Regions from separate parts of the Pseudomonas sp. C7.1 genome, predicted to be linked through region 1. Evidence: riboswitches for the same ligand, from Rfam matches in the RefSeq annotation. Region 1 holds a riboswitch; each other region holds the start of a gene.

Region 1 (4,177 bases):
AGCATGGCCTGCCGTCCATGCCTTGGACCGACCCGCGTGCCGGCGCCCAGGTCGCGCGCGCCGCCATGAGTTATCTGCACAGCCAGGCCGAAGCTGGCAGCGGTTGCCCGCTGACCATGACCTTCGCCAGCGTGCCCGCGCTCAAGCTGCAGGGCGATGTGGCCGAGAAGTGGCTGCCGAAAATCCTCTCCACCCAATACGATCCGCGCAATCTGCCCATCGAGCAGAAAACCGGCGCGACCATCGGCATGGCCATGACCGAAAAACAGGGCGGCACCGATGTACGCGCTAATACCACCCGGGCTTATGCGGTGGGCCTCGGTGGCCCTGGCCAGGCCTATGAGTTGGTCGGCCACAAATGGTTCTGCTCGGCGCCGATGTGTGATGCATTCCTTACGCTGGCGTATACCGATAAGGGCCTGACCTGCTTTCTGCTGCCGCGTCATCGCCCGGACGGTACGCGCAACGAGTTCTATATCCAGCGCCTGAAAAACAAGCTGGGCAACTGGTCGAACGCCTCCAGCGAGGTGGAGTACCGTGGCGCCCTGGCCTGGATGGTCGGTGAAGAAGGCCGAGGCGTGCCAACCATTATCGAGATGGTCGCGCTGACCCGCTTCGACTGCATGATCGGCTCCAGCGCCCTGATGCGTCAGGCACTGACCCAGGCCGCGCACCACTGTGCCCATCGCCAGGTTGGCGGCCGTGTGCTGAGCGAGCAGCCGCTGATGCAGAACGTGCTGGCCGACCTGGCCCTGGAAAGCGAAGCGGCCCTGGCGCTGACCCTGCGCATGGGCAAGGCGCTGGATAATGCCCATGACGAGCAGGAAGACAAGTTCGCCCGCCTGGTTACCGCCGTGGGCAAATACTGGATCTGCAAACGCGCCCCCGCAATGATCAACGAAGCCGCCGAATGCATGGGCGGCGCTGGGTATGTTGAGGACACCATCCTGCCAAGGCTGTACCGCGAAGCACCGGTCAACTCGACCTGGGAAGGCTCGGGCAATGTGCAATGCCTGGACGTGTTACGTGCACTGTCCAAGGAACCCGGCGTGCTTGATGCGCTGTTTGTTGAGCTGGGCGATGGTCATGGCGATGCGCGCCTGAAAGCGCATATCGCCAAGTTGCAGGCAGATTTTCGCGACACCGCCGACATCCAGTACCGCGCCCGCCAGCTCACCGAGGACGTAGCCCTGGCCCTGCAAGCCAAGCTGCTGCTGGAGGCCGGCAATGCGGCGGTGTCCGATGCCTTTATCGCCAGCCGTCTGGGCGGGCAGGGTGGTCGGGTCTACGGCACCTTGCCGCGTGGGCTGGATGTTGAAGCGCTGGTGGCGCGCAGTACGCCGCATTTGATCTAAGGCGCTTACTTGGCTGACAAGCGCTGCGGGCTGAGCTCCAGCAGCGCTTTCCCCCAGAGCCCGGCCTAGCGCCGGTGAGTCACTGAGGGGCGGCTCTGTCATTTCTCTTGGCCGCCGGGTAAGGTGGCCGCCGATGGTTCCGGTTCGCATTTATGCGACTGGATGAAAAGGGAACATGTGTGGCACTGCAACTGGTGCCGAAGCCATGGCTGCCCCCGCAACTGTAAACGGTGAGCAACGCCCGGATGCCACTGGCCGCAAGGTCGGGAAGGCGGGCGAAGTGTTAAGCCGTGAGCCAGGAGACCTGCCATCGAAGCCGGGCGCTTATGCCCATCCCCTCAATCCCGATCATCGCGCGGTGGGCGCGGTACAGGAATCTCTATGCACATCGAACCCGAAGTTGTTACAGGTGCCAAACTCTTCCTCAGTTATGCAACCGCTGCGGGTGCCTTTGGTCTTACGGCCAAGCTTGCCCTCGACAGCGTACGCAGCAACGGTGGCGTCGCCGCCCTGGCGCTGCGCAGCCTGCTGACCACTGCCCTGGTGTTCTGCTTCTTCGAGGTCTTTCCGCACCATGCGGTTGGGGTTTCCGAGGTGCATCTGATCCTCGGCTCGACCTTGCTGCTGCTATTTGGTGCAGGCGCAACAGCTATTGGCTTGGCCGCTGGCCTGCTGCTGCAGGGGCTGCTATTTGCTCAGTTTGACCTGCCGCAGTACGGCATGAACGTCACCACGCTGCTGGTGCCGCTGTGGGCTATCAGTCTGTTGGCCAAGCGCATCATCGCGCCGGGCACCGCTTATGTGGATCTCTCCTACAAGCAGGCGCTGGCGCTATCGACCGCTTATCAGGGTGGCATCGTTGCCTGGGTCGGCTTCTGGGCGTTCTACGGTAACGGCTTCTCCGGTGAGAACCTTGCAGCCGTGGGCAGCTTTGCTCTGGCGTATATGAGTGTGATTCTGATCGAGCCGCTGGTCGACCTGGGTGTGCTGGCTGCGGCCAAGACGCTTTCGGCTTATAGTCGTGGGCCGTTGTTTAATTCGCGCCTGCACCAGCCGGTTTGATCGATCAGCGGCGGCGCTGCCAGATCAGCTTGCCGGTATTGCTTTCAGTGACCAGGTACTGGTCGCTGAAGCGGTAGTAGGCGGCGGGCTGGTAGTCGCTGCGGCCCTGCAGCTGCACTTCCAGCAGGCCGTTGCTGGTCTGCCAGCGGCCGCTGTATTGCAGCTCGCCAGGGCTGTTGGCGTTCCAGTCGGTGCCGCCCGCCACGCTGCGCGTCCATTGCGAAACGCTGCCGTCATCACTTAGTTGCAGAATCATCTGGGTGGTCATTAAGGCAAAGTTGGCGCCGCCGCTGTTGATGATCTGCTCGTGTACCCAGGTGCCGATCAGCGCCGGGTCGCGTGTTGCGTTGCTGCTTGGGCTGATGATTTTTTGTGCCAGGGCGGCGCTGAGTTTTTGCCGGTGGAATAGCGCCTTGCGTTCCAGGGTTGCCCCGGTAGTCGGGTTGCGCGCGGCAATATGGGCGTTGAGCACGCCGTTGGCATAGGTGGCATTCATATTGGCGATCAGTTGCCCGGATTGCGGCTCGCTGATCTGCGCACTGAGCAGCTGGCCGTCAAAGCTGCCGCTGATCTGTAGGCGCAACCTGCCACCCTCTACATATTCCCCGCTGACCTGCTGGTCCTGGCTGCGCAGGTGCATTTCGGCTGGCTGGCCGTCCAGCGTGGTCAGATAGTGGCCGTCCAGGGTGTCGGCCAACAGAAAACGGGGTAACAGACTGAGCGCAAGTGTGAGCAGGAGGCGCGGCATGCGTTTTCCTTAGGGGATGGGGCGTCTGAAGATTAGCAACTGATGCTGGTTTGGGCGTGAGTGCCAGCGTGACGGGGCCGAGGGCCTGGCGCAACTGCGACGCATCCCCGGTAGCCTGGGCCGGCAACGTCGCGCTATGCCAAGCGCGGCGGATCAGGGCAAGATAGAGCCATTGAGATCAGCCAGGAAGGTGCCTTGTGAACCCTTGTTTCGATGACTTTATTGTCGCCAGCACCGCTGAAGAAGCGGTGGATCATCTGGCCGCCTTGCACCTGCAGGCGACCACGGGCTTGAGCCAGGCGCTCAAGCGTTATCTTAAAGAACGTATTAAGCCGGATGCAGAGGAGCAGTCGCGTTTCCGCTACCCGGAGCTGCGCCTGACCTATCTGTGCCAGGGCGAAGTACCGACCACCGTGCGCGCCTATGCCAAGGTGCAGGTGCCGGGCACTTACAGCGTCACCGTTACGCACCCGGCGGCGTTCCGCAAATACCTGCTGGAGCAGCTGCGCCCGCTGATGAACGACTTCACCGTGCGCGTGGAAGTGGGCATCAGCCAGCAGAACATTCCTTATCCCTACGTGGTCGAGCAGGGCGATGAGCTGGCCGGCTCCGGAGTGACCGCCGCCGAGCTGGCGCGGGTGTTCCCCAGCACCGACCTGTCGGCTGCCACCGACGGCACGGCCGATGGCCTGTACGACTGGGAAAATACCGACCCGCTGCCGCTGGCACTGTTCGACGCGGCAAGGGTGGATTTCTCCCTACGCCGTCTGGTGCATTACACCGGCAGCGATTGGCGGCATGTGCAGCCATGGATTCTGCTGACCAACTACCACCGCTACGTCGACCAATTTATCCGTCATGGCCTGGACATGCTGGTGGGCGAGTCGCGCTTCGAACGTATGGTGTTGCCGGGCAACGTGGTGATCAGTCGGGGCATGGCCGAAGGCGAGATGCAGGCGATTATCGAGACCGTCATCTGGCACCGTTACCAGATGCCGGCCTACCACCTGCA
Region 2 (4,177 bases), 830 kb from region 1:
CAGCCAGTCCTCGACCTGACTCAGGCAAGCGGCTTCCTTAAGGCTGGCCACGGCAATCGGCAGCGGATTAAGGCCTTGGGCCTGCAGGCGCTGGCAGAACACATCGATAAAGCCGGTGTTCGCCGCCTGCACTTGGGTGCGATAAAACAGCAGCGCCACCACCGGTGCAGCCGCTTGCCAATTAGCTTGCCAGTCAGCCAGCTCCGGGGTGGCATGCTGCGAGTGATACAGGCCAACGCGCGGCAACGGCTGCGGTTCGCCCCAGGCATAGTCTCGCTGCAGCCAGTGACTGGCGATGCAATTGAACAGCTGCCGAGCATTCTGCGCGCCGCCCTGGCGCAGGTACTGCCAGAGCCGCTCGCACTCAGCGGCCGGCACGTTGCTCAGGCCCATCAGCTCCGGGTCGGGATTGTCGCAGCCGGGCATCATCGCTACCCGCGCGCCACGCTCGGCCAACTCGACCAGCCGCTCGATGCCGTAGCGCCAGTAACTGACGCCGCCATGCACGGCAATCAGGATGACCTTGGCGTGCTGCAGCACCTGCTCGACATACAGATCCACCGAGGCGTGATTGCTCAGTTGCGCCGGGCTGGCCAGGCGCAGGCTGGGGTAGTCCGCCGGTAGCTGCCGCGCCACCTCGGCCAGCAGCGACAACTGCGAATCGCCGGTGCACAGAATCACCAGCTCGGCCGGGGTCTGGCCGAGGTCGGCGATGCTGTCAGCCGGGACCTGGCTGCCGGGTTGGGTGCGGAGTAGATGCATGATCGCTTTTCTCGTAGGAGGGGCTTTAGCCGCGAGCCGTATCGGGCCCAGTCGCGGCTAAAGCCCCTCCCACATTCCTATCAGGCCAACGCCGCCTGCAGCTCGGCCTCAATCACCGCCTGATCAAGCTGCTGGCCAATCACCACCAGGCGGGTGATACGCGGCTCATCGGCCTGCCAGGCGCGGTCGAAGTGTTTGTCGAAGCGCTGGCCGACGCCTTGCAGCAGCAGGCGCATAGGTTTGCCGGGAATCGCGGCAAAACCCTTGATGCGCAGAATGCCGTGTTTGCTGACCGCATCCTTCAGCGCTTGCAGCAAACGGGCTTCCTCGGCTTCCGGTAGTTCCACGTGGAACGAGGCGAATTCGTCGTGATCGTGGTCTTCATGGCCTTCCAGATCATGGTGAGTTTTGCGGCCCTCGATATGCAGCTCGGCCTCACAATTCAGACCCAGCAGCACATCCAGCGGCAGCTCGCCGCCACGGGCTTCGATGATTTTCACCGCCGGCGGCAGCTCCTCGGCCACTTCCGCGCGCACCGCAGCCAGCGCAGCGGCATCGAGCAAGTCGGCCTTATTGAGGATCACCAGGTCAGCGCTGGCCAATTGGTCGGCGAACAGCTCGTGCAGCGGCGATTCGTGGTCCAGATTCGGGTCGAGCTTGCGCTGCGCATCAACCTGCTCCGGGAAAGCCGCGAAGGTGCCGGCGGCCACCGCCGGGCTGTCGACCACAGTGATCACCGCGTCCACCGTGCAGGCGTTGCGAATTTCCGGCCAATTAAAGGCCTGCACCAGCGGCTTGGGCAGAGCCAGGCCGGAGGTTTCAATCAGGATATGGTCGAGGTCGCCGCGACGCGCCACCAGCTCGCGCATCACCGGGAAGAACTCTTCCTGCACGGTGCAGCACAGACAACCGTTGGCCAGCTCAAAGACACGGCCGTTGGCTTCTTCTTCGCTGCAACCGATGGAGCACTGCTTGAGCAGGTCGCCGTCGATACCCAGCTCGCCAAACTCGTTGACGATCACCGCGATACGCCGGCCACCGGCATGGGCCAGCAGGTGACGCAGCAACGTGGTTTTGCCGGCGCCGAGAAAGCCGGTAACGATGGTGACGGGAAGTTTGCCGAGGGTTTGCATGGCGAGTCCTGCATGACGTCGAAAGAAAGACGAGCAGGAGGCGGCACAGACATGACAGCCACGGGGCGTCAGCCAACACCACCGGATCACCCCGCCCGGTTGTCGAAAACGTGACGAGGCAGGTCTCCTGGCTCACGACCGGGCTGGCGTAGATGCGCCGGCTATGCCCTTCGCCTTCCCGCGCTGACGCAGTGGCTGTTGTGCTGCAGCGCTTGAGCGGCAGAACAACGCAAGGGGACGAGTCGTTTACAGTTGCGGGGGCAGCCAAGGCATCAACCTTGTTCCCTCTTAGCTTCATGGGTATGCCCACGAAGAACCTCGAACGCGACAAGGCTACGCAGGCCATGGCGGCCGGTCAATCGCGGTTGACCACTGCCGGCCGCCATGTTGAGCTACGCCGCCGCATTCACCGAGCGCTTTTAGATGATGATCTGCCCTGCCGATACTCGTCCCGCTGCCGCCACTCAAGTGGTCGCTGGGCTTGGTTGCCGTAGCGGCTGCAGCGTTGAAGATTTATCCACATTGCTGGTTCACGGCCTGCAGGCCCATGGCCTGACTGTGGATAACGTGGCCGGACTGGCCAGCATCGCGCACAAACGTGACGAGCCGGGACTGCTGGCTCTGGCTCAGCGCCTCGGCTTGCAGTTGAGCTGCTTTAGCGCCGAAGAACTGCTGCCCTATCAGTACCGCGTGCAAGGCTCGCCGCTCACCCTGGCCGCCACCGGCAGCCCTGCCGTCGCCGAACCCTGCGCCCTGGCCCTGGCTGAACGCCTGGGCGGCCAACCGGCCCGTCTGCTCGGCGAAAAAAAACGTAACGCCAGCGCCACCTGCGCCTTGGCGTCGATTGCACCCAAGGAATTGCCATGACCGTCTACTTTATCGGCGCCGGCCCCGGCGACCCCGAGCTGATCACCGTCAAAGGCCAGCGCCTGCTGCGCAGCTGCCCGGTGATTCTCTATGCCGGCTCACTGGTGCCGGCAGCAGTGCTCGAAGGCCACAGCGCTGAGTTGGTGATCAACACCGCCGAGCTGCACCTGGATGAAATCATCGAGCTGATCCGCCAGGCCCACGACCAAGGCCAGGATGTGGCCCGCGTACACTCCGGCGACCCGTCTTTGTATGGCGCAATTGGCGAGCAGATTCGCCACTTGCGCCGGCTGGGCATTGCCTTTGAGATCATTCCCGGCGTCACCGCCACCGCCGCCTGCGCCGCGCTACTGGAAAGCGAGCTGACCCTGCCTGAGGTATCGCAAACGCTGATACTCACCCGCTACGCGAGCAAGTCGAACATGCCCGAGGGCGAAGCACTGGGTGACCTGGCCCGCCACGGCGCAACCATGGCTATCCACCTGGGCGTGGTGCATCTGAACAAGATAGTCGCTGAATTGCTGCCGCATTACGGCGCGGATTGCCCGATTGCCGTGGTCCATCGCGCCAGCTGGCCGGATCAGGATTGGGTCAGCGGCACCCTGGCCACCATCGAGGAACAAGTACGCACCAAGGGCTTTCGCCGCACCGCGCTGATCCTTGTCGGTCGCGTGCTGCACGCCGAACAGTTCGCCGACTCGGCGCTGTACAACGCCGAGCATCGGCACCTGTTCAGATCGGCAGAAGACTGAGCTGCAGGCAGTCGGCCAAGCTTATCGGCGCAGTAAGCGCCGTGTGAGCAGCAGCAAATCATCCAGCGCCGGGACGCTGGCCAATAACACCAGCAGCAAGGCCAGCGGCACGGTAGCGATATAACCCAAGTGGTTGAAGCCCAGTGCGCCGATCACCCCACCGAGAAAGAAGTTCAGCGCCAAAAGACTGAGTGACCACAACCGCTGACGGTCGGCCATCACCCGAGCAATATCGGGACCGCACCTACGATTCCAATAGAACAGCTTGCCCAGCTCGATACCGATATCGGTGATGATTCCAGTGATATGGGTGGTGCGGATTTCAGCCCTGGAAAGCTTGGTGATCAGCGCGTTCTGCAGGCCCATGATGAAGCACAGCAGCATCACCGTCAGCGGTACAAACAAGCCGGTAATCTGTGCCAGCGACGCGCCAAGAAAACCAAAACACAGCAACAGTGCGGCTTCGAGCAACAATGGCAGGGCATATTCGCTATGCAGCTGGCGGCGGCGCGCGTAATTGATCATTACCGTTGAGCAGGCTGCACCTAACAGAAACGACAGCACACCACCAAGGCCACTCCACACCAGGCCATAAGCGCCCAGAACGATATTGTCGGCCATGGCCGAAACAATACCGGTCATGTGCGAGGTGTATTGCTGTAC
Region 3 (4,177 bases), 820 kb from region 1:
TTGCCGCCATGGCCTTTGTTGGCTTTAGCCTTGGCCACGAAGTAGCCGACCACCGCCGCCGATTGCAGCAGGCGCAGGGCCTTGAGGGTGATCAGCTCGGGGTCGCCGGGACCGACGCCGATGCCGAGCAGACGGCCTTTTTGTACCGTCATCATTCCACCTCCGTGGCCAGGGCGTTGACCGCCGCCACCGCCATGGCGCTGCCGCCACGGCGGCCACGCACGATCACATAGGGCACGCCACGGCTGTCTGCGGCGAGGGCGTCCTTGGATTCCGCCGCGCCGATAAAACCCACCGGCATGCCGATAATCAGCGCCGGTTTCGGTGCGCCGGCGTCGAGCATTTCCAGCAGATAGAACAGCGCGGTAGGAGCGTTGCCGATCACCACTACGCTGCCTTCCAGGTGCTCGCGCCAATGTTCCAATGCGACGGCCGAGCGGGTATTGCCGATTGCGCGGGCCTGCTCAATCACGCCGTCGTTATGCAGGGTGCAGATCACCGGGTTGTTGGCGGCCAGGCGCGGGCGGGTGATGCCTTCGGCGACCATCCGCGCGTCGCAGAGAATCGCTGCGCCCTTGGCCAGGGCTGCGCGGCCGGCAGCACCGGCACCAGGGGAGAAACGCAAATCCTGCACCACATCGACCATGCCGCAGGCGTGGATGACGCGTACGGCGAGCTTTTCCAGGTCCGCCGGAATCGCCGACAGATCAGCCTCGGCGCGGATGGTGGCGAAGGACTGGCGGTAGATTTCCTGGCCGTCGCGGATGTACTCAAGCATCGCTGTTTCCTGTTGCGCAGTGGGCGGCGAACCAGTCGCCGGCCTCGTCGATAGTCATGGCGCTGGCCTGCAGCTGGCCGAAACCGGCCGCCTTGGGCGTGCGTTGATAGAGCTGGTAATACCCGGCGCTGCTGGCCAGCAAGGTAAAGGGTGCCGTGTGCGCGGCGGCGCAGGAGCGCGGGCAGGCGCTTAGATGTACTTGCGGCCGGGCGCTGATGGCGCGCAGGCGCTCGGCCAGGTGCAGGGCATCGGCTTTGCTGTCGGCCAGGCCCTTGGCGCAGGCGGTTGAGCCGGTGCAGGCGATTAGCTGGCCAAGTGGTTCCTGCGCATCTGTGAGCAGGCCGAGTTCGGTCAGTGCGTGCAGCAATCGGTCTGCTGATTGCTCGGGGATATTCGGCAGCAGCAAGCCCTGCCAAGGCGTCAGGCGCAGGTTGGCATCGCCCTGCTGCTCAGCCAGATCGGCCAGGGCGCGCAGTTGCGCGGCGTCGATCCGTCCCAGGGGCGCACCTGCGGCAACCATGCACAGACCGCTTTGCAGCTGTGGATAAATGCCCATCGGCGCGCGTTGGCTGGTTGCAGTGCGTTGCCAATTGCTCGGCGGCGCTTGTATGGCAAAGGGCAGGCGCGTTTGCAGTTGTTGCAGCAGTTGGCTGGGCGGCATCACGGCAAGCAGCTGGCGCATACGGCTGTGTTCGTTGCCGGCCAGATCGAGAAACAGCCTAAGTAGTTGTTCGATGAATACGGGTGTCTGCTCGACGTCGATCACGCCCAGCGGCCTATCCCCAGGGCAGCCGGCCAGGCCAAACACCAGTCGGGCCGGCGATCCCGGTAGGGCGCTAAGCCAGATGTCGTGGGGGTGTTCGAGCATCGCCAGGGCTTCGCCGCCGTCCAGCTGAATGGCAAATTTGGCCGACAGCCCATGCAGCGTCGGGGTATTCTGCAACAGGTCGAGCAGCGCGGCGGCCAGCGGGCGGGTGTCGAGCAGGGCCTGCGGATCGAGGCCGGCTGCGGGGCTAAGTAGCAGGTTGCGCACATCGTCGGCGGCCGGGTTGCTCGGGCCGAGGCCGGCGGCGAGCAGGCGTTCGATCAACTCGTCTTGCTGGCCTGGCAGTACGCCACGAATCTGCAAATTGCTGCGGTTGGTCAGCTCCAGCACACCGCTGGCGCAGCGCTCGGCCGCCTCAGCGATAGCCCGTGCCTGTTGGCTGCTAAGCACGCCGCCGGCCAGCTTGATCCGGCAGATGCCACCGTCCAGCGCCTGCACGATACGCAGCAGGCCGGGGCACGCGCTTGGGCGTGGGGCGGGCAGATCGGCAAAGACTTGATGGTCGCGCAACGGTTTCACCAGCTACTACGACGCGGCGACCGAACCAGCGAAATCCGCCCACAGGGGATTTCATGGCATCGGTACACCCCGCCCGATGTTGGCACTCGCGACTAGCGTCGTCGGCAGGTCTCCTGGCTGACAGGTCATCATCTGGCGCGGCCTTCCCGGTTTCCCAGTGGCACAGTGGCGGCAGACTCGCTGTTTACAGTTGCGGGGGCAGCTCGGTCACGATTGGCAGATCGCTCCGGATTCCCTCTTAGGCCCCTCGCACCATGGCGGTGGGCACCGACGAAGACTGTATTATGCCCGCTTTGTTTGATGCGCTGACACCCTAGCTTGTCGGGCGGGGGCAGAGGAGTGGGTATGACGGCCTGGTTAACCCTGGTGGGCATTGGTGAAGACGGTTACGCCGGGCTGGGTGAGGCAGCGCGCCAGGCGCTGGGCGAGGCGCAGTGGATTGTTGGCAGCCCACGGCAGCTGGCGCTGTTGCCCAGCGATCTGCCAGGGCAGCACGAACGCTGGCCCAGCCCCTTTAGCCTGGAGCCGGTAATGGCGCGGCGCGGGATGCCGGTGTGTGTACTGGCCAGCGGCGACCCGTTGTTCTATGGCGTGGGTGCGAGCCTGGCGCGGCAGCTGCCGGCGGATGAATTGCGGGTGTTCTCTGCGCCCTCATCCGTCTCACTGGCTGCTGCTCGCCTGGGTTGGCCACTGCAGGACGTGACGGTGCTGTCGCTGGTGGCGCGGCCGTTGGCGGCGCTGCAGGCGCAGATTTTCCCCGGCGCGCACTTGCTGCTGCTGAGCAACGACGGCGACAGCCCGGCAGCGGTGGCTGAGTTGCTGCGTGCACGCGGTTTCGGCCCCAGCCGTTTGACCGTGCTGGAGCATCTGGGCGGCAATCAGGAGCGGCGCATCGACGGGTTGGCCAGTGACTGGGCGTTGCCGCGCGTTGCCGATCTCAATCTGCTGGCGGTCGAGTGCGTGGCTGGCACCGATGCACGACTGCTGCCGCTGACGCCAGGTTTGCCGGATGACGCCTATCTGCACGACGGTCAGCTGACCAAGCGCGACGTGCGTGCAATCACCCTGGCGCGCCTGGCCCCGCAACCCGGCGAGCTGCTCTGGGATGTCGGCGCCGGCTGCGGCTCCATTGGCATCGAATGGATGCGCGCGCACCCCAGCTGTCGGGCGTTGGCGATTGAGGCTGATGCCGGTCGTCAGGCGCATATTCAGCACAACCGCGATGCCCTCGGCGTGCCCGCGCTGCAACTGGTCGCCGGCCGTGCGCCCGAGGCATTGGCCGGCTTGGCTGCGCCGGATGTGATCTTTATCGGTGGCGGCGTCACCGTGCCTGGCGTGCTGGAGCAGTGCTGGGCCAGCCTCAAGCCGGGCGGGCGTTTGGTGGCCAATGCGGTGACCCTGCAAAGCGAAGCGGCGCTGGTGGCCTGGCGCGAGCAGGTGGGCGGCGAGCTGACCCGCATCAGCGTGGCCCAGGCACAGCCCCTGGGCGGTTTCGACACCTGGCGCAGCGCCTTGCCGATTACCTTGCTGGTGGTGCGCAAGCTGTGAGCCCGCGCATTCTGCTGTTGGGCGGCACCACCGAGGCGCTGCGTTTGGCCCGCCGTTTAAGTCCCGAAGCCATCTACAGCCTGGTCGGGCTGGGCCGGGTGCCGGATGACTTGCCCTGCCAGGTGCGCGTGGGCGGCTTTGGTGGAGCCGAAGGGCTGGCGGGGTATATCCGCGAGCAGGGCATCGAACTGCTGTTGGATCTGACCCACCCCTATGCCGCACAGATCAGCGCCAATGCCGCCCGCGCCGCCGAGCTGAGCGGGATTGCCTGCTGGGCGCTGCGCCGCCCCGGCTGGCAGGCCGGCGAGGGTGATGACTGGCGTGAAGTGGATAACTGGGCCGGTTTGGTCGAAGCCCTGAAGGATTTCCGCCGTCCGCTATTCACCCTCGGCCGCGAGCCGCTGGAGCATCTGCATGAGATTCCCCTGCATCAGCACTGGACCGTCCGCTGCCTAACGGCCCAGCAAGCCGTGCCGCGTGCCGAGATTATCGGCGCGCGGGGGCCG
Region 4 (4,177 bases), on a different contig from region 1:
CGGCCAGCAGATTATCAGCGACGCCCTAGGTATCTGCGGGGCCGAGAATATCTTTGCCGAGCTTGCCTTGCCTGCACCGCAGGTCAGCGTGGAAGCGGTGCTGCAGCGTAATCCCGAGGTGATTCTGGCAGGCGTGCAAGGGCAGCTGGACGCCTGGCGCATCTGGCCTGGGGTAGCGGCAGTTGAACGTAAGCAGCTGTGGTTGGTGCCGGATGCCGGCCTGGAGCGGCCGAGTTTTCAGATGCTGGGGGCGCTCGAGCGGTTGTGTGAGGTGTTGAGCGACGCGCACTAAGAAGCCCCGCACTATGGCGGGGCTCTGTCTTGGGGGCAGTCTATTGAGCGCCTAGCTGATGACTCAAAGTTGAGGCGTCCAGGTCACGGCAAACAGTGCGGTACGTCCTTCGCTGTTGTAGCCGAAGCGTCCGTTGCTGGTGCTGTAAGTCGCCTCGGCATAATCCTTGTCGAAGAGGTTGTTCAGTTTCAGGTCGAGGGCCACTTCTTTGGTCGCTTGCCATGTGCCGCGCAGGCTAAGCAGGCCGTAACCACCCAGCTCACGGGTGTTGGCGGCGTCGTCATAGCGGCCGCTGACTACGCGCCAACTGGCACCCACGGCAAACTCACCCAATTGACGATCCAGGTCCAGGCTCAGCGTGCGTTTGGCACGGCGGGCGAGGGTGTGGCCAGTGCCGCGATCTCTTGGGTCGATCAAGGCGAGTGCCAGGCTGCCCTGCCAGCCGAAGAGTTCCTGCTTTAGCGCAGCGTCGAAGCCGTTGATGCGCGCGGTCTGTACGTTCTGCGGAATAAAGTTCTGGTCGAGAACAATCGCGTCTTGTAGATCAATGCGGTACAGCGATAGTTCCAGCGCACCGCTTTCGCTGTAACGGCTGCGCCACTGGGCTTCGTAGCTTTTAGATGTTTCTGGTTCGAGGTCGGGGTTCGCGCTGGCGGAGCAAAAACCGCCGAAACAGAAGTCGGGGTAATACAAGTCGTTGAAGGTCGGCGCGCGAAAGCCTTCGCTATAGGACAGGATCACATCATTGTTGTCATTGAGCGGCACAGTTAACGCAGCGTTCCAGGTGTTTTTACTGCCGAACTGCTGGTTCTTGTCATGGCGCAGCCCCAGCTCGGTCGAGAAGTAGTCGGCGTTGTAGCGGTGCTGAATAAATGCAGCTTGGTTCCAGCGCGAGTCCTCATTGAAGTCCTCGCTGCCATTCACACGATCCTCATACCAATCGGCACCTAGCAGCACTTGGTGGCGCTCGTTGAGGGTCAGGGTGTTCACCCAGTTGGCCGAGTCGCGGTAGGTATTAAAGCTGTAGAACGAAAATGCGTTGGCGTTTGGCTGGTCGTTGCCGGTGTCGCGCTTGTCCTCGCTGTGGCCGATTTCCAGGCGGCTATTCCAAGTCTCGTTGAGATTGCCATCGATGTAGCTGGACAGGCTGCTGAGCTGGAAGTCCGTAGTGGGCAATGAGGTGCTGAAGAGGTCCTCGAACTCGGCCTGGCCGCGTTGGTCGAGGGCGCTGAAGCCGATCTTCAGATCGTCATTGAAGCGGTGCGAGAGGTTCAAACTCAGCGATTTATTACGATAGGCATCGTCATCGCCGTTGGCGCCGAAGTTATCGCGTGTGGCGTCGATCCCCTGGCTTTCGTCGAGTGCGGCGCCCAGATTGAAGCGAGTTTGCGCATCGCCGCCGGACAGGCCAAGGCTGCGTTCGAAGGTCTGGTTGCTGCCGACGCCAAGGCGGACGTAGGGCTTGAGCCCGTCACCGCTGCCTTGGCGGGTGAAAATCTGCACGACGCCACCGATGGCATCCGAGCCATAGAGCGCCGAACGCGCGCCGCGTACGACTTCAACGCGCTCAATCTGCTCCGGGCTGAGGAACTCCAGGCTGCTGGTGCCGCTGGAGGCAGAGGCAATACGTTGGCCGTCTACCAGCACCAGAGTTTGCGCGGTCGAGGTGCCGCGTACAAACAGGCCGGTCTGGCTGCCCGCGCCGCCGGTACGGCTGACGCTGACGCCGGGCACGCGTTCAAGCAGCTCAGCAACGCTGCGCACTTGCAGGCGTTCGATATCCTGGCGAGTAAAAACCGTGGTGGCTGCGGTTGCCTGCTGGATTGGTTCGGCGTGCCGCCCGGAGGTCACAACCAATGGCTGCAATTGGAGTGGGTCAGCATGAGCAGCCAGCGGCAGCAGCGCCACAGCCAAGGCAATACGGGACAATTTCACGTAGAGAATCCTCAAAAGGTCGAACGACTTTTGAGGAGGGCAGGTGCAAGAACGGGCGCGCGGACGCAACCTGAGCTTGACGGTGATGCCCTCCGCAACACCAGTCACATCCAGCAAGGCCGGTCTCCGGGCTCTCGACGTGCGCCGCCTCGCCTTCCCGGGGTAACCCAGTGGCGTTGAGGCAGCGTGCAGAACGGGTCTGCGGTCGATTACCGTTGCGGGGGCAGCGCCGGAATGGTCCGTTATGGACTCACCGGCTTCCCGTTTAACGCCGCTTCACTGTGGAAGGGCGCACCTTGGCGGAAGTAAAACGCCGCGCACCTTAATGCGCGGGTGGATGAATTACAAGCAAGCCTGATTCAGCTCTGGATGAGCGGCGCTCATGCACAAAGGCTGGCGAGGCGCGCGCGGACGGCAGCTTCGATACCGGCGGCATCCAGCCCGCATTCGGCGAGCATTTGCGCCGGTTTTGCGTGTTCGACGTAGTAGTCAGGCAAGCCCAGATGCAGCACCGGCTTGAGGATGCCGGCCTGGGCGAGGAACTCGCTGACCGCGCTGCCAGCACCGCCCATCACGCTGTTCTCTTCGATGGTGACCAGCAGTTCGTGGCTGGCTGCCAGTTGGCGCACCAGGGCCGCGTCGAGGGGTTTGACGAAGCGCATATCGACTACGCTGGCGTCGAGTGCTTCGCCAACCTTAAGCGCCTCACTCAGCTGTACGCCGAATACCAGTAGGGCCGTTTTGCTGCCCTGGCGGCGAATGATGCCCTTACCGATTTCCAGTGGCTCCAGGCCTGGCTCAATGGCGGCATTCGGGCCGCTGCCACGCGGGTAGCGAACTGCCGCCGGGCCATTGAACAGGTGCCCGGTGGTGAGCATGCGGCGCAACTCGTTTTCATCGCTGGGCGTCATTACCAGCATGCCGGGGATGCAGCGCAGGTAGGCAATATCGAAGCTGCCGGCGTGGGTCGGACCGTCTTCGCCGACCAGGCCGGCGCGGTCGATGGCGAACAGCACATCGAGGTGCTGCACGGCCACGTCGTGGATCAGCTGGTCATAGGCGCGCTGCAGAAAAGTCGAGTAGATCGCCACCACCGGCTTGGCGCCATCGCAGGCCATGCCGGCGGCGAGGGTTACCGCATGCTGCTCAGCGATGGCTACATCGAAATAGCGCTCGGGATAACGTTCGCTAAAGGCCACCAGATCGGAGCCTTCCTTCATCGCCGGGGTGATGCCGACCAGGCGGGGATCTTCGGCGGCCATATCGCACAGCCACTGGCCAAAGACGCTGGAGTATTTCGGGCCGCTGGCTTGCTTGGGGGCGGCTGGCGCGTTGATCGGCTCCAGCTTGGTAATGGCGTGATAGCCAATCGGGTCGGCTTCGGCTGGCGCGAAGCCCTTGCCCTTCTTGGTCACCACATGCAGAAACTGCGGGCCGTCGAGGTCACGCATATTGCGCAGGGTGGCGAGCAGGGTCGGCAGGTCGTGGCCGTCAATGGGGCCGACGTAGTTCCAGCCCAGCTCCTCGAACAGGGTGCCTGGCACCAGCATGCCTTTGGCGTGTTCTTCGACCTTACGCGCGATCTCCCAGGCGCCGGGCAGGCTTGAGAGGATCTTCTTACTGCCCTCGCGCATGTTGGTGTAGGTGCGGCTGGAGATAATCTTGGCCAGGTAGTTGGACAGGCCGCCGACGTTCTTGGAGATCGACATGTCATTGTCGTTGAGGATCACCAGCATATTGGCGTTGACGTCGCTGGCGTGATTGAGCGCTTCAAAGGCCATGCCGGCGGTCAGTGCGCCGTCGCCGATCACCGCCACGGCCTTGCGCCGCGAACCCTGGATGCGCGCGGCGATGGCCATGCCCAGTGCCGCGCTGATACTGGTGCTGGAGTGGCCGACGCCAAAGGTGTCGTACTCGCTTTCCGAGCGGCGCGGGAAGGCGGCGATGCCA

Evidence for each region. A riboswitch is a leader RNA that binds a small molecule or an ion and turns the genes downstream of it on or off. The one in region 1 is predicted to bind cobalamin.
Region 2: it holds a riboswitch for cobalamin, as region 1 does, so the genes downstream of both, cobW (cobalamin biosynthesis protein CobW) here and AC0T4W_RS17345 (energy-coupling factor ABC transporter permease) in region 1, are expected to answer to the same signal.
Region 3: it holds a riboswitch for cobalamin, as region 1 does, so the genes downstream of both, cobG (precorrin-3B synthase) here and AC0T4W_RS17345 (energy-coupling factor ABC transporter permease) in region 1, are expected to answer to the same signal.
Region 4: it holds a riboswitch for cobalamin, as region 1 does, so the genes downstream of both, AC0T4W_RS02780 (TonB-dependent receptor domain-containing protein) here and AC0T4W_RS17345 (energy-coupling factor ABC transporter permease) in region 1, are expected to answer to the same signal.

Annotation. Positions count from the first base shown of each region.
Region 1 covers NZ_JBWDTL010000003.1:2,964,998-2,969,174, reverse strand. The annotation lists gene AC0T4W_RS17350 (acyl-CoA dehydrogenase family protein) at 1-1,355, shown strand, start outside; cobalamin riboswitch at 1,473-1,681, shown strand; gene AC0T4W_RS17345 (energy-coupling factor ABC transporter permease) at 1,737-2,417, shown strand; gene AC0T4W_RS17340 (hypothetical protein) at 2,422-3,165, opposite strand; gene amn (AMP nucleosidase) at 3,363-4,177, shown strand, end outside.
Region 2 covers NZ_JBWDTL010000003.1:3,795,582-3,799,758, forward strand. The annotation lists gene cobN (cobaltochelatase subunit CobN) at 1-762, opposite strand, end outside; gene cobW (cobalamin biosynthesis protein CobW) at 843-1,895, opposite strand; cobalamin riboswitch at 1,996-2,231, opposite strand; gene AC0T4W_RS21140 (cobalamin biosynthesis protein) at 2,322-2,762, shown strand; gene cobM (precorrin-4 C(11)-methyltransferase) at 2,759-3,514, shown strand; gene AC0T4W_RS21150 (YoaK family protein) at 3,536-4,177, opposite strand, start outside.
Region 3 covers NZ_JBWDTL010000003.1:3,781,105-3,785,281, reverse strand. The annotation lists gene AC0T4W_RS21100 (precorrin-2 C(20)-methyltransferase) at 1-155, opposite strand, end outside; gene AC0T4W_RS21095 (precorrin-8X methylmutase) at 152-778, opposite strand; gene cobG (precorrin-3B synthase) at 771-2,114, opposite strand; cobalamin riboswitch at 2,210-2,410, opposite strand; gene cbiE (precorrin-6y C5,15-methyltransferase (decarboxylating) subunit CbiE) at 2,469-3,671, shown strand; gene AC0T4W_RS21080 (cobalt-precorrin-6A reductase) at 3,668-4,177, shown strand, end outside.
Region 4 covers NZ_JBWDTL010000002.1:324,721-328,897, forward strand. The annotation lists gene AC0T4W_RS02775 (cobalamin-binding protein) at 1-292, shown strand, start outside; gene AC0T4W_RS02780 (TonB-dependent receptor domain-containing protein) at 356-2,227, opposite strand; cobalamin riboswitch at 2,328-2,541, opposite strand; gene dxs (1-deoxy-D-xylulose-5-phosphate synthase) at 2,608-4,177, opposite strand, start outside.